Regions from separate parts of the Deinococcus hopiensis KR-140 genome, predicted to be linked through region 2. Evidence: riboswitches for the same ligand, from Rfam matches in the RefSeq annotation. Region 2 holds a riboswitch; each other region holds the start of a gene.

Region 1 (5,132 bases), on a different contig from region 2:
GCGTCGTCCGGCATTTGCAGGGCTTCGTACACCCGTGAGAGGTTGGCGGCCACGCTGGCGGCCCGGGCGGGGGCCGCGTCCGCACACAGGGTGTCGGCGCGCAACAGGTGTTCGAGCGCCCGGTTGAAGTGGCCCAGATCGAGGTACACCGCGCCGAGGTTGCCCAGCGCCACCGCCGCGCCTCCCGGGTCCCCCTGCCGCTCGCGCAGGGTCAGCGCCTCCTCCAGGTGCACGATTGCGCCCTGACTGTCGCCGTGGGCGTGCTCCAGCCCTGCCAATCCATTGAGGGCGTCGGCCAGCAGGTCAACTTCGCCCGCCCGCCGCGCCGCCGCCGCCGCCTGCTCAAACAGCAGCGCGGCCCGAACCAGGTCGCTGCCACGCATGTCCCGCGCCTGACGCAGCAGGGTCTGGGCCCCGCTCTGGCCCGCTGCGCCTCTGGCCTTCGCCCCGCGGCGAGGCGCAGGTGGCAGGGCAGCCGGAGCTGGCGTGTGCGCCCCAGGTCCCGTGGGACTCTGCGGCGCCACCGCCCCTCCCTCCTCCTTCTCTTTGGGCACAGTCGGCCCAGCTTACCGGAGGAGTTCTGCCACGTCCAGCAGCTGCCCTGAGGCCAGATGGGCGGCGAGCGCGCGGGCGTCACGGCCTTCCGCGAGGGCCAGGGCCAGCGCACCGCTGACGATGGGCGCCGAGAAGGACGAGCCCGTGGCCGTCACCACACGGCCGCCTGGATAGGCGCTCTCCAACTGGACGCCGGGGGCCAGGACCTCGCCACCGCGCGTGCTCCAGGCGGGCAAGTCTCCCGCCGCATCCACCGCCGTGACCGACACGCCCAGCTGCCCCAGGGGGCTGTCCCCGTCCAGCGAACGGGCGGGGGCCTGCGGCACGTCTCCCCCTTCGTTGCCACTCGCCGCGACGATGAGCACACCCCGGCCCACCGCGTACTGGAGCGCTGCGCGCACACCCTCGCTGGACGACGAGGACGCCACGCTGAGGTTGATCACCCCCGCGCCTGCGTCCACGGCAAACCGGATGGCCCGGGCCACGTCCGCCGCCCGGCCCGAGCCGTCGGGTCCCAACACCCGGAGCGGCAGCAGCGCCGCACCGGGAGCCACCTGCCGCACCAGCCCAGCCACCGCCGTGCCGTGGCCGTAGCCTGCGCCGAGGCCGGCATCCGCCTCACTGGCGTCGTCGTCATCGTCCACCCAGTCGTAACCGGGCCGCACCGCCCCGCGCAGCATGGGGTGGGAAGCGTCGACGCCCGAATCGATCACCGCGACGGTCACGCCCTCGCCCGCATGGGGTGAGCGCGCCTCGGCCCGGTCCAACCCCGCCAACCGGAAGGACGCCGTATTTTGCGGCATGGGCCCGAAGGTCCCCTCGTTCCACCAGCGGGATCCCTCCGCCCACCACCGCGTGCCTTCGCCCCACCAGCGGGTGCCCTCCGCCCACCAGCGGGACCCCTCGTTCCACCAGCGCGTGCCGCTGACGGCGAGGCCGACAGGCGTTACAGCGCGGGTGTCGCCCAGCACCACGCGGTCCTCGTCTCCCTGGGAAGCCGTGCCCGGACTGCTTTGGAGCGCGGCCTGGGGGACCGGAGCGGTGCTGCATGCCGAGAGCGCCAAGGCCCCGAGGACCGTCAGGGCCAGCCCCTGCCAGGGCCCCCTTTTCTTCTGACCAAATGGAAATATCACGGAAGTGAGTCCTCCTGGACGCCGTGCGCCCCTACTTCAACTGGGAAAGTCAGGAAGGAGGGACACCGAGAGGGCGGCGGGTAGACCCGAGAAGGCCAGCCGCCAGACAGATAGCCGGTCGCACCACTGGCTCCGCGCGTCCCAGGTGCCCGTATACAGGACCGCGCTTCATCGCCTCTATCAGCCGAGGTCCACAGAAGGAGCCGTGCTGATGCCCATATCTTATGCCCCCAGTGGGGAGTCCTCTGTGAAATATCCGGCGGAAGCGAGAAGGTCACGTTTCACCTCAGGCCTCGTCAGAAAGTTCTGCCCTTGGCCATGCCCGTTCGCGCAGGTCGTTCAGGCACCTGGTCCTGCCCCGACACGCCGGAAGAAGGCGATGAGTTCATCCACGTGGGTGTCGAAGGCGAAGTGGTGGCGCGCGGCGCGGGCGTTGGCCGTTTGCCTCTCCAGGCGGGCGCGGTCCCGCAGCTGCTGCCCCAAGTCCCCGAAGTTGCGGTAGAACACGCCGAAGCCGTGCGCGCGCGCGAGTTCGGCCATGGCCACGCAGGAACCGGGGTTCTCGCGCATGATCCAGGGCAGCCCCGCCGCCGCATAGGTGCCCAGGCGGGCAGGCAGGTTCAGGTCGTCCCAGGAAGCGCGGCGCAGGTCTCCACCGTTGTCGCTGGCAAACTGCTGTACCCAAGCCGCGTCGTAGCGCGAGAGTTCGCGCACCCAGTCCCCGGGCTCGACGGTGGGGTGCAGGTGCAGGTACCCGCTTTCCAGCCCGGTTCGCGTCCAGTTGGGAAACCACTCGTGAAAGTGCGTGCCGTAGAAATGCACGTGGATGCCCTGCTGCCCCAGTTCCGACAGCGGCTCCAGGCCCAACGGGCGTCCCGCGCAGACGGTGTGAATCTCTCCGTCTCCCGCCGAGAGTTTGGGGGACCAGTCCCCGGTAAACCAGTCGAGCTTGGGCAGGTCCCCGTCGAGGATCAGGGTCCGCGAGAGGTCTGTCTCCCCACCCAGCGCCAGGCGGAACCACTCGCGGTTTTCGGGGCTGATGTAGATCTGGCCGTCACTCTCCCGCAAGACGCGCGTCAGGGTGGACCACAGCCCGTGCTCGTGGCAGATAAAGGGGCCTTCCTTGAAGTGGAACACCAGGGGAATTCCGGTTCGCGCGTCCAGCACCTCGCGGATCAGCGGCAGGGCCTGCCAGTTGAGCAGCGCGTAGATCACGTCGGGTTTGATCTCCTCCACGGCCGCCCGCCAACCCTCATGCGGAAGGTCCGTGACGTGGCCGAAGGAAAAGGGCCCGGTGTGGTCCCAGGTTTCGGGCTCGGGAGACCACAGGCCGTACAGCCGGTGCCCGCGTTCCTCGAAAGCGAGGAGACGTTCGGGGTTGAATCCCAGCGAGCCGACGAGGAGGATCTTGAGGCTGTCCGGTCCTGGCGTGAGCGGCTGCTCGGCAAAGCGCCCGTAACGCTCCCGCTCGTTCACGCGCATGCCGCGGCTGGGCTGAAAGTTGAGGTACTCCCCTGAAGGAATGCCGTGGTGGGCGCGGTAACGCGAGAGGCCACCCGGCACGCCCGCAATCAGGTTGTGCTGCCCTTCCGGGTGCTCGACCCACTCGCAGGTGACCCCACCCCCAAAGGCGAAACGGGCGCCTCCTTCCAGCATCGCGCGCCAGAAATCGGCCTCCAGTCGGTCCGAGACTTTCTCCGTGCGCTCGGTCCACCGGGGCACCCCTTCCCGGCGGTGCATGACCTGCACCAGGGTGAGCAGATTCAGGCACTTGACGCTCTGTCCAGACGCCAGCGGCCAGTCCAGCGCCTGCGCCTCGTTTCCGACGGCCTCCTCGCCGCGCAGCGTCGGTCCGCTGAAGCGGTAACCCCAGCGCAGCCCCCCGTAAGCGAGCGTCACCCCGGGGTCGGCCGCCAGCACGCTGCAGAGCCGCTCAAGGTGTTGTGGAAAGTACAGATCGTCGGAGGGCAGGTAGGCGAGGTACGTTCCGCGCGCCAGCGCCGAAGCGTGGTTGAGGGCCGCCCCCAGTCCGGCGTTGTGGGGAAGGCGGTGGTACGAGACGCGGGGGTCCGCAAGAAAGGGCTGCACCGCCGCTCGCGTCTCGTCCGGCGAGCCGTCGTCCACCACGATGAGTTCCCAGTCCTGCAGACGCTGGGCGAGCAGGCTTTCTACCGCGCGGGGCAGAAAGTGCGCCTGCTTGAACGTTGGCATCAGGACGGACACGAGCGGCGCGGAGGTGGGAACGGACATCGGCCGTCATGCTGCCACGAGAAGAGGCGCGCCCGTCCTGTGGCTTTCTGAAGGCTCGGGCAGGTACGCCCTATCCCTCGCCGTCCAGGTCCTCCAGAAACCTGGCCTCGCTGCTTAGGCGGCGCTGGCTTTCCTGCAGGGGGCCGTCTACCAGCCGCCGGGCCTCGGTGTCCAGGGCGCGCGACAGGGCCCGCACCGTCTGCTCGATGGCGTTCTCGACCGCCAGGATCTCGGGAGCATTCCCCGCGTCCGCGCCCCCAACCTGCCGCAGCTGCCGCCCACGCCGGGCCAGGGCCACCGCCTCCTCCCGCACGCGGGCGTGCGTCTCTTCCAGGGCCGAGAGCCGCGCGCGCCGCCGGGCGTCCTCGGGGGAGAGGAGCAGTCCCTGGGCGCGCCGCACCCGCTCCTCCTCATCCTGCACCTCACGCAGGGCCGCGAGCCGCGCGCCGAGTTCGGCCAGCACCTGCGCGGTCCGGGACGGGAGCACCTCCTCGCCGGGCCCTTCTCGGGGAACGGCAGGGGCAGGCGGCGCAGCGGGAAACTCCTCGCGCCCCGCCCCCGTCAATACGGCCCAGGCCTCGCGTAGCCGCCCCAGGGGCGTGGTTGCCGGAGGGACAGGCGGGCCGGGCGCGGGCGGTGGAGGTGGCGCGGGTGCCTCCGCCCCCCGCGCCACTTCGGGCCCGGGGGAAAACGCCAGGTCAGGCCGCAGCGCCCCGTCCGGCAATTCGAAGAGGGTCTCCAGGGCCGCCACACCGCGCACCTCCTCGGCGTGAATCCACAGGCGCGCTTCCGCGCCGCGCCGGTACACGGTGGCCAGCAGCATGGCTCTGCCACCCGCTGCGGGCGAGACGTTCAGCTTCGGTGCGGGCAGGGCAGCGCGGGCCACCAGGCCGCCGTCCACCCGGACGTCCAGGGCAAGTGGACCCGCGGCGCCCATCCAGGTGAGGACGACGCCGATCCGGTGCGTCTCGCCGTACAGCAGTTCCGGGCGCAGGACCACACCTGGCACCCCCGCCTCACCTGTCGCCAGCCCCCCCCCACCCTCCCGGTAGCTCGGAAGGGGGCCTGAGTCCAGCACCCGGGCGCCCGGGCCCACCAGCACCGCCCACACGCGCGCGTCCCCGGGCAGGTCCCCTGCCACCGCTCCGCCCCGCACCCGCAGCACCAGCCGCGCTGCGGCTCCGGCACCCAGCG
Region 2 (5,132 bases):
TGAGATGCCCTTCGCTGGGCATCCCAATGTCGGTACGGGCTTTGTGCTGGCTGACCGGGCGCAGGGCGGCCTGCTCCGCTTTGAGGAAATCGCCGGACTGGTCGAGGTGCGGCTCCACCACGGCGTGGGCGGGGCAGTCACCGGCGCGACCATCACCGCGCCGCAGCCTCTGGCCATCGGAGACGTGCTGCCGCTTGACCTCGCGGCTGCCTGCGCTGGGATCGCGGCGGACGGGATCATCACTGCAAGTCATCCGCCGACCACCGCTGCGGATGGTGGCAACCCGCGCCTGCTGCTGGAGGTGACGGAGGCAGCGATGGCCGCCGCCTCACCCGACCTGGCCGCCTTCCGCCGAGCAGTGGCGGCGATACCCTCGCTCGGTGGCAAGCTCTCGCTCTACCTCTACCGCCGGGAAGGAGTGGGGTTACGCGCCCGGATGTTCTCACCCCTTTCTGGCACCTGGGAGGATGCAGCGACCGGCAGCGCAGCGACGCCACTGGCCGGCTTCTTGCTGCACCTCTCGGGTGCCAAGAGCGGCGCTTGGGAGATCATCCAGGGAGTTGAGATGGGTCGCCCCAGCCTGTTACGGACCACCGCCTGGCAGACACCAGAGGGCATCTGCGCCAGCGTTGGTGGTGACTGCGTGCCGGTGTTTCGGGGCGAGGCCATGCTGCCGAGCGCCATGGCCCTGTAATCACCCGGTCCTGTTCGCAGGACGCCGAAACCACCGTTTGGCTTTTGAGCCAAATGCCTCTGGAGCAGGTGTCAAAGTGCGGACTTCTTCTTGACCGGGCCCGGCGAGCGAACCTGAACGCGCATGGGGGAGAATGGCGCCGTGAGGGGTGCCCTTCCACCCGCCCCACCATTCGGACAAATGCTCCAGGAACCGAGGTCCGTCGCGCCCTGTGCGAGTGCTGTGGACCTGGGCCGGTCTTCCATGCACAGCAACTGGAGCAACGCCGTGCTGCCCCCTCTGGTGTGCCAAAAGTAGGCCCACCAATCCACTTTTTCTGTAACCGCACAGGCGGTTCTTATCCTGGCTTTTTGCGCAGCTGCAGGCGTCTTGGCCTTCGGCATATCGCGAGGAGGCCCAAGCCGTGGGGACGGAGAACTGTGTAGGCGTGATTCCGACCAGCACCGTGATATTTACGGCCACCCCACGTCCCCCGAACAGGGGTCCACCGTATGGGCCAAAAATGCCTGGGGGCCTCACCAATGCGCCGTCCTGTGAACCCTGAGGATGCCCCTGACCATGGATGTCCCGGATCAACAAGAGGGGGTAAGGGGGCCTAGGACGTTTCCTCTGCATCCATGCAATTTCTTCCGCGCCACAGCCCAGAAACGTCCTTTCCTTTCCTCAGGTTGCAACCTTTGGCGGCCACGCCGCAGGTGCCCCTCACCTCCCCCAACAGGGGGAGGTCATGGGGGCGCGTTTTTTTATGGCAATTAAGTAAGTTTTATGTCATATCCATCCTCCTAATATTCAGTTGTTCGGCGGCAGAGAGACACTCTGCGCAGCTCGACGAAAAGGCAAACCCTGCGCGAGCAGGGGGCGCAAAGCCACGGGACTCACGCAGTCAGCCGGGCCACCGAAACGAGGGATCCTGTGCAAAAATTACTCTGGCTGCTGCCTGCCGTGTTTATCGTTGGATGCTCGAACACCACCCTTCCCCAAAGCGAAGCCGCCGTCAGCGATACCAACGTGCAGGCTCAGGGTGTGAAAACCAGCCCCACCCCCCTCCCCACTACGGCCGGGCGCTCCTTTTACCTCGACTGCAATGGCAACGACCGCGCCAACGGCACCACCGCCAGCACCGCCTTCCGGACCCTGAACAAGGTCAGCGGACTCAGCCTCCTTGCCGGCGACAAAGTCCTGCTGAAACGCGGCTGCACCTTTACGGGCTCGCTCGTCGCGAAGTCGAGCGGTACCGCCACATCGCCCATCGTGTACACGGCCTACGGTACCGGTGCCGCCCCCACCATTGTGTTGAACATCGACAGCGAAGCAGTCCTCGTTGGTGGCAACTACCTGGTGTTCGACGGACTGAACGTCACCTCCACCCGCCCCGCGCCCGCCGGCACCGGCAAGTGCGCCAACACCCCGGTTGCCTGGCGAGTCGGCTTCGCCGTGACCGGGCAGTACAACACCGTGCAGAATTCCTCTGCGAGCGGCTTCATGGCGGGCGTGCACCTCATGACTGGCGCGAACAACAACCGCGTGCTGGGCAATACCCTGACCAACAACAACGTCATGAAGAAGAATACGGCCGGCGTGTACGACGACGACTCTGGCGCCTGGGGCGTGCTCGTCAACTCCAACGGCAACGAGGTCGCGAACAACACCTTCAGCGGCAACTGGGCCTGCAGCGAGGACTACGGCGTAGACGGCGCGAGCGTCGAACTGTATGAGGCGAGCAACAACAACGTCCACCACAACGTCAGCACTGAAGACATTGCCTTTACGGAGCTGGGCGGCACGCCCACAACGCAGAGCGAGAACAACACCTTTGCGTACAACCAGTACGCCCCTGTGAAAGTGGGCGGCTCGATGATCGTGTTGCGCGGCACGAAGAGCCACTGGGGCGGCAACCCCGGCACGGTGTTCCACCACAATGTGGGGTACATGGTGGACACGGGCATCATCTGCTCGGACGGCTGCGCGCCCAGCATCCTGAAGGCCTACGACAACATCCTGTGGCAGCGCGACGTGGCGGGCGGCATCGTTCCCGCGGCGAACATGACCCCCATGTGGGCCGACGCGCCCTTCACGGAGTACAACAACGTCTTCTGGAAGACCACCGGCCGCCCCTACGTCAGCATTGACAACGGCAGCCTGCACCCCAGCGACCGCGTCGCAGACCCCCTGTTCGTCAACGCGTCTGCGCTCAACTTCACCAGCCAGCTTGCCCCAGTCGTTCTCGCCAGCGCGCGCTGAAGCGCCGCAGCAGGAGGCGGGGCCCGTTCGCGAACGGGCCCCGCCTCCTTGTGGATCAGGAGACGTCTCTTCAGATTTTGCCGGTCCTGCGCCCAATCCACACCCCGTGTTGCACCGCCGGCGCCCTGCAGGTGTGGTGCCCACGCAGACCAGAAGGGAGGGGCTCGGCGTGCATTTCAGCCAGTGTCCGTTCCAGCGGCGGCGCCGCCTCCGCCTTCAGGCCGCCGGCCCGCAGCGCGCGCAGATGCGGGCAAGCCAGATGGGAAAGGGCCGTTCCTCCCGCACAGCCCCGGCTTCGCCAAACAGCCCGGTGGCCGCCGGGTCACGCAGGGCCAGGTGCGCCTGACCGTAGGCACCCGGTTGGTCACCGACGCGGTGGTGCAGGCAGTGGTCCACGAGGCGGTGGTCGCCGGTCTCGCAGCCGGTGGTCAGGGCGGCCTCCAGGTCTACGCGGGCCTCCTCCGGCTGCCCCAACCCGCGCGTCACCCAGACGTGGGGACCGAGGACAAAGCCCTCCAGATGGCGGGAGCCACCGCTGCAAATCAGCGCCAGCGCCGCGCCGAGGTCCTGCAGGGCCAGGTCGAAGCGTCATAGAGGCCGTACACGGCTCCGCTGTGAGGTCAGGATCGCCCCCCCCTCCAGGCCCCAGACGGCAAAGCGCCCGTTGAGGGCGCAGGAAGCTCGTCTCGGTTCGGCTCAGGGGTAGAGGTCAAAGCCCGCTTCGTCAAGGAGTTGCTCCAGGCGCTTCTTGGCAGCGTGGATCTGAGGCATGGTGTCCGCCTCGAAGTAGACCTTGATTGGGCGGCCCGCTCGGGTTTTGCCGAGATCCCAGGTGGTGCCCCCGTACGCCTGGTCTTCCTGGAGTTTCTGGAGGGCAGCTTTGACGGCTTTCTCAGGGATGCCGGCGTGAATGGCCATATCGTCTTTGAGCACGGACTCAGGGTAATGCACCGGTGTTCCAGCGAGGTGCCGGCATGAAAGAAAGGCTGGACGGCCGCCGGGATGGGGTGGGTTGGCGTTCGCGCAGCACGCCAGGGAACGTGGGAACAACGCTCCCTGGGGCCACATCCCAGGTATACCACCTCGGGTCTGACAGTCCTCTGGCAGGGGGATGCCCCCGTTGGGGACCGTGGAGGTGGGCGCCCGCATCAAGGGGGCAGAGGCCCGTGCCAGCAAAAAGCCCTTTTTGAGGACTGCCCGCCGTCTTTATCCGGTTGGTCCAATTTGAGGGATGGACCCCGTGGACCGGCAGCGCTCAGGGCCAGCGTCCGGCGAACGCGTTGAAGGTGTCACTCGAGGTCTGGAAAACCGAGCAGTCGACCCGAGTGGTGGCCCTGAATGGGGCAGACGCGTGGAGGAACGCCGCTTGCTGGACGCGCGCGCGCGCGGTTTGGCCCATGGCCAGATCAAGGTGGGGCGCACCCACCACCGCCTGAAAGCGGCGCGCCGACTTTCGCCACCGGGCGCTGGGCTTTCAATCAGGGTGGAAACATGACGTCGCGCACCTTTGACCTGTTGTTCCTCACCAGCGTCCTGACGGTGGCCTATACCGCCGGACCCCAACCCCTCCCCAGCGGAAACGGCGTAAAGGTCACCGGCAACTTCGTCGTTCCGGATGGTCAGACGCCTCTGACCAACGCCCTCGCCGATATCGGGGACAGCGCTACCAACGTCACCTTTCAAGCCACCCTCCCGCGCGGCACGCCACCCGATGCGGGTTTGGCCGCGACTTGACTTGCACGGGACCGGACGGGTCGTTGGCCCTGAACGCGAAAGTGTCGGGAACCAGCCTGAAGGCTGTCCTCAAAGAGGGGAGTTTCACCACCCGCGTCTGCCTGAACGTCACATCGGCCGGTCAGGTGAACGCGGGCAACGTCAAGGTCAGCACCGACCCCACCCAGGGTGGAGCGCGAATCGCCGTCGTTGCCGGGGATTACGAATCCATTGAAAGCGTCCTGGCGAAACTCAGATTTGGCACCGTGGAAAGCGGCGTCCTGAAACTGGGTACCGAGACATTTAAGTACACCGCACCTCACGTTGCGACTTTTCAGAAGGGCACCGAAAAGTCTCCACTCCCGGTGGGCTGCACGTTTTCCGCTTCTCACTCCGCTCGGCTGATCTAAAGATCAACTACGGTGTACTTAACCTGTTTGACGGCGCCGACCAGCTTGGCGGCAACTACAAGGACGTCGGTGCG
Region 3 (5,132 bases), on a different contig from region 2:
GGGTCGCCCTCGGCGCGCGAGAATTCGTACACCACGCTGGTCTGGTCGTGCTTTTGCCCGGTGATGTGCTTGAACTCACTGACGCGGGTGTGGGCGTAGTCATTGGGGTAATTGACCGTGCCCACCGACTGGAACTGCTCCACCGGGTGCGTCTCGTGCTTGAATTCCAGGCTGCGGTACGGCAGCTTGCCGTAGCAGTGGTCGAAGAAGGCGTCCACCGGCCCGGTGTAGATCATGTGGCCGTGGGGAATAAACGCCGCGATTTCGCGGTAGTCGGTGTTCAGCATCACCTTGATGTTGGGGTGCGAGAGCATGTTCTCGAACATCCGGGTGTAGCCGTGCAGCGGCATCGCCTGGTACGTATCGGCGAAGTAGCGGTCGTCGCGGTTGGTGCGGGTGGGAACCCGTGCCGTTACCGAAGCGTCGAGCTCGCTGGGATCGAGGTCCCACTGCTTGCGGGTGTAGCCCCGGAAGAATTTGTTGTACAGGTCGCGCCCTACCTTGCTTACGACCACGTCTTCCGAGGTCCGGACATGCTCGACAGGCTCGGCCACCGAGGCGAAGAACTCCTCGAGCTCGAAGGCCGTCAGGTTCAGGCCGTAGAGCTTGTTCACGGTGTCGAGGTTGATCGGAATGGGCACGAGCTGTCCGTCCACGCTCGACAGTACCCGGTGCTGGTACGGCCGCCACTGGGTAAAGCGCGACAGGTAGTCGAACACTTCGCGCGAGTTGGTATGGAAGATGTGCGGGCCGTAAGGGTGGATCAGGACCCCCGCGTCGTCGTAGCGGTCGTAGGCGTTGCCACCGATGTGCGGTCGGCGGTCCACGATCAGCACGCGTTTGCCGTCGTTGGCGAGCCGCTCGGCAAGCACGCTGCCCGCGAAGCCCGCGCCGACGATCAGGTAGTCGAAGCCCTGGGGAGAAACGGATTCGGTCATCAGCTCCATCATAGGGTCTGCCGAAGAGGTGCCGGGGAGCGCTGGTCCATCGAAACGCTCAGTCATCCGCCACTCCGGCGAGGGGAAAAACGCGCCGCTCCGCCGCTGCACGCTCGATCAACGCGCTCATGTCGGCCCAGGTGCGGTCCCACGAGAGGGTCGAGAGGTGGGCGTCGGCCCGGTCACGGCGGGCGTCGCCCGCCGGGGTACCGCGCTCGGCCAGCGCTTCGGCGCAGGCAACCTCGAAGGCGTCCACGCCGTCGGCGATGCGCGCCAGGTCCTTCTCGCCGTAGGGCCGGATCACGTCGCGGATGCCGGTGGACACCACGGGCACCCCGGCCGCGAGGTATTCGGGCGTCTTCGTGGGGCTGATGAACTCGGTGGCCTCGTTGAGCGCGAAGGGCAGCAGCGCCACGTCCCAGTGGGCGAGGTAGCTCGGCAGCTCGGCGTACGACTTCATCCCCAGGTAGTGCAGGTTCTCGCCGCGGGGCAGCTCCGCCGGGTCGATCTTGACGACCGGGCCCAGCAGCACGAACTGCCACTCGGGGCGGCGGCGGGCCAGCTCACCGATCAGCTCAATGTCGAACCGCTCGTCAATCACCCCGTAAAAGCCCAGCCGTGGGCGCGGCAAGGCGGCCTGGTCCTTGGGGTCCGCCAGCCCTTTGCGGGCCTGCGCGAAGTGCTCCACTTCCACGCTGGAGGGAAAGGGGTAGGCCCCAGCGTGGCGCTCGCGCTTGGCCTCGTACAGGCGGTGGCCGCCGGTAAACACCAGGTCCGCCTGTTCGAAAAGCTGATCTTCCCGCGTCCGGAGTTCGGGCGGCGCGCCGCGGAACTGCGCGAGTTCGTCCATGCAGTCGTACACGGTCACGCGGGGACTCAGGCCCGCCGTGATGGGCAGCTCGAAGGGCGTGTAGACCCACAGGTCATACTCGGGCAGGCCCTCAGCCTTGACCATCCCCTCCAGCAGCCGGGCGGTGCGCGCCTGCGAGGCGTCCGCGCTGTGACCCTCCTCGATGTGCGGCGTGACGACCACGACGCCAGAAGGATCTGTCCGCATCACGAGGTGGTCGGCCTCGGACGTGAAGCGCGGCTCCTCGATGTAATACACGCGCCGCGAACGGGCCGCTCGCGTCATCAGGTGCTGCGGGCGCTGAAACACGAAGTCCCAGCGGAGATGCGCGACAACGAGCAGGGCGGGGGTATCTGAGGCGCGGACCGAATCAGGCTGCAAATGGGTGGGGTTCAAGGTCTTTTCCTCCGTACATCAAACGCCGGCGGCGCGGCTTTGCGCGGGCCACCGGAGCTGAACAAGTGTTGACGGCCTGTCTTCGCAAGAAGAGGGGCCGTACCGTTGCCCTGCGGTCCTCTTTTGGTGCCGGCTCATCGCCGCGCCAGGAACGGTGCTCAGTTTACCTTTTGGCCTGCGCTTCGGTCCTGATGAAACCTGAAGGCTTTCGGGGATAAAGCCTGAGGAAAGGCCCAGCACATCGTTCATTTTCTTTAGATGGGGCCAGCAGCGCAGCCGATGGGCGCGCGTGGTGCCTTTAGAAGCCTTTCATGGGGAAGAGAACGGAAAGAACGCCGGATCAGAGTAGGGTAAGGTCCGTTCTACGCCGCTGGGTTCTGCCGCTCATCCCCTCCCGCGCTCAGGAGTTCGCCCCACACATGAAGCCCACAAAGACCATCGAGATTTTGCTGGTGGAGGACAATCCCGCCGATATCCTGCTGACCGAGGAGGCCTTCAGCGAGGCCGAATTCCCCCACCGGCTCCACGTGGCGCGCGATGGAGTGGACGCACTGAATTTCCTGCGGCGCCAGGGCCCGTACGCCGGCGTGCCCACACCCGACGTGATCTTGCTCGACCTGAACATGCCGCGCATGGGCGGGCTCGAGGTGCTTGACGTGCTCAAGGCGGACGCAGAGCTCCGCAACGTGCCGGTGATCGTGCTGACCACCTCACGCGCCGAAAACGATATCTGGCGCAGCTACAACCTGCATGCCAACGCCTATATCCCCAAGCCCGTGACCGTGAGCGAATTTATCGACGTGATCCAGTCATTCCGGGCCTTCTGGTTTTCCACAGCGGCGTTGTCTCCCAAGCACCAGCCCTGAGCGTCACGGAGATGCACCTGTGCGGTACCCCCAATGGGTGGGTACCGGGGACGTGGAATTTTGAGGAGACATTGAAGTAAGCTTTGTGTCAGAACTCCGGTTCTAACATTATTTACGTTGGCGGCAGAGAGACGCTCTGCGCAGCTCGACGAAAAGGCAAACCCTGTGCGAGCAGGGGGCGCAAAGCCACGGGACTCACGCAGTCAGCCGGGCCACCGAAACGAGGGATCCTGTGCAGAAACTGGTCTGGCTGCTGCCTGTTGTTTTTATCGTGAGCTGCTCGCAAACCGCCCTTCCCCAGGCCAGCGCCAAAACCCAGGGCGGCACGCTGCAGGCGCAGGGCGCGAGGAAGATCGCCGCGCCGGCCCCCACCCCCACGGCGACCGGACGCTCCTTTTACCTGGACTGCGCGGGAAACGACAAGGCGAGCGGTACAAGCGCGGGCACGGCCCTGCGGACCCTGAACAGGGTGAGCGGCCTGAGCCTCCTTGCCGGTGACCGGGTGCTTCTGAAACGCGGCTGCACCTTTACGGGCTCGCTGGTCGCCAAGTCGAGCGGCACCGCGGCCTCCCCCATCGTGTACACGGCCTACGGCGAGGGTGCGGCTCCCACCATCGTGCTGAACACCGACGCCGAGGCAGTCCTCGTTGGTGGCAACTACCTGGTGTTCGACGGACTGAACGTCACCTCCACCCGCCCCGCGCCCGCCGGCACCGGCAAGTGCGCCAACACCCCGGTTGCCTGGCGAGTCGGCTTCGCCGTGACCGGGCAGTACAACACCGTGCAGAATTCCTCTGCGAGCGGCTTCATGGCGGGCGTGCACCTCATGGCCGGCGCGAACAACAACCGCGTGCTGGGCAACACCCTGACCAACAACAACGTCATGAAGAAGAATACGGCCGGCGTGTACGACGACGACTCTGGCGCCTGGGGCGTGCTCGTCAACTCCAACGGCAACGAGGTCGCGAACAACACCTTCAGCGGCAACTGGGCCTGCAGCGAGGACTACGGCGTAGATGGCGCGAGCGTGGAACTGTACGAGGCCAGCGGCAACAACGTCCACGACAACCTCAGCACCGAGGACATGACCTTCACTGAACTGGGCGGCACCCCCACCAGCCAGAGCGAGAACAACACCTTCGCGTACAACACCTACGCGCCGGTGAAGGCGGGCGGCGCGATGATCGTGCTGCGCGGCACGAAGAGCAAGTGGGGCGGCAACCCCGGCACGGTGTTTCACCACAACGTGGGGTACATGGTGGATACGGGGATCATCTGCTCGGACGGCTGCGGCCCCTCGGTCCTGAAGGCGCACGACAACGTCTTGTGGCAGCGTGGCGCGGCCAGCGGCATCGTCCCGGCGGCCAACATGACGCCCATGTGGGCCGACGCGCCCTTCACCGAGTACAACAACGTCTTCTGGAAGACCGGCGGGCGCCCCTACGTCAGCATCGATGGCGGCCAGCTGAGCGCCACCGACCGCATCACCGATCCCCTGTTCGTCGATCCGGTGGCGCTGAACTTCACCAGCCGGCTGTCCCCGGTGGTCCTGGCGACCGCGCGTTCCCGCACACGTTAAAGCGGGGTCTGTGTCCGGGTGGGTGCCTCTCGCGAAGGGGCACCCACTGCCCTTTGGGGTTTTCGGCACGCCAGCGCCTGCCCACGCTATCTTGCGGCCGTTCACTTTCCCCCTGCCTGCGCCCCCATCCCCTTTTCGAAGGATTTCCGTTGCCCCCTCCCCGGTTTCCCCGCACCGTCCTGATCCTGCTGCTGGCCCTGGCGCTGCCGGGCCTCGCTTTCGTGTGGCAGCAGCGGCGGACGGCCGTGGAGGTTCCCGCCGCCCGGCCACCCTCTGCCGGGGGTGATGGCGCCGGCGGAGCCGGGCAATCCCCAGCCAGCCCACCGGCGCCGGGCAAAGGACCAGCGTCCAGACCTCCCGCCGAGGAGCCGGCGAACGGACCTGGCGAGAGGCCCGCTTTCCCCCTGGCGGCGCCGCCGGGGATGGGGCCGGCCGCGCCCTACGGCTTTCGGCCGGGGGGCTGGATCAACACGTTTACCGACACCTTCAGCGGTGAGCGGCTG

The links. Region 2 has a riboswitch for cyclic di-GMP ahead of B9A95_RS30520 (hypothetical protein). Riboswitches for the same ligand answer to the same signal wherever they lie in the genome.
Region 1: it holds a riboswitch for cyclic di-GMP, as region 2 does, so the genes downstream of both, B9A95_RS04195 (S8 family peptidase) here and B9A95_RS30520 (hypothetical protein) in region 2, are expected to answer to the same signal.
Region 3: it holds a riboswitch for cyclic di-GMP, as region 2 does, so the genes downstream of both, B9A95_RS04050 (right-handed parallel beta-helix repeat-containing protein) here and B9A95_RS30520 (hypothetical protein) in region 2, are expected to answer to the same signal.

The regions. Positions count from the first base shown of each region.
Region 1 is NZ_FWWU01000004.1:217,121-222,252, forward strand. It holds gene B9A95_RS04190 (EAL domain-containing protein) at 1-554, opposite strand, end outside; gene B9A95_RS04195 (S8 family peptidase) at 567-1,688, opposite strand; cyclic di-GMP riboswitch class II at 1,792-1,876, opposite strand; gene B9A95_RS04200 (glycosyltransferase family 2 protein) at 2,028-3,938, opposite strand; gene B9A95_RS33195 (hypothetical protein) at 4,009-5,132, opposite strand, start outside.
Region 2 is NZ_FWWU01000011.1:121,889-127,020, reverse strand. It holds gene B9A95_RS30525 (PhzF family phenazine biosynthesis protein) at 1-694, shown strand, start outside; cyclic di-GMP riboswitch class I at 1,520-1,594, shown strand; gene B9A95_RS30520 (hypothetical protein) at 1,607-2,935, shown strand; gene B9A95_RS30515 (hypothetical protein) at 3,152-3,421, opposite strand; gene B9A95_RS30510 (hypothetical protein) at 3,632-3,868, opposite strand; gene B9A95_RS30505 (hypothetical protein) at 4,427-4,669, shown strand; gene B9A95_RS30500 (hypothetical protein) at 4,711-5,058, shown strand; gene B9A95_RS32975 (hypothetical protein) at 5,055-5,132, opposite strand, start outside.
Region 3 is NZ_FWWU01000004.1:173,788-178,919, forward strand. It holds gene glf (UDP-galactopyranose mutase) at 1-938, opposite strand, end outside; gene B9A95_RS04040 (glycosyltransferase family 1 protein) at 997-2,184, opposite strand; gene B9A95_RS04045 (response regulator) at 2,604-3,050, shown strand; cyclic di-GMP riboswitch class I at 3,196-3,270, shown strand; gene B9A95_RS04050 (right-handed parallel beta-helix repeat-containing protein) at 3,283-4,629, shown strand; gene B9A95_RS04055 (glycoside hydrolase family 16 protein) at 4,779-5,132, shown strand, end outside.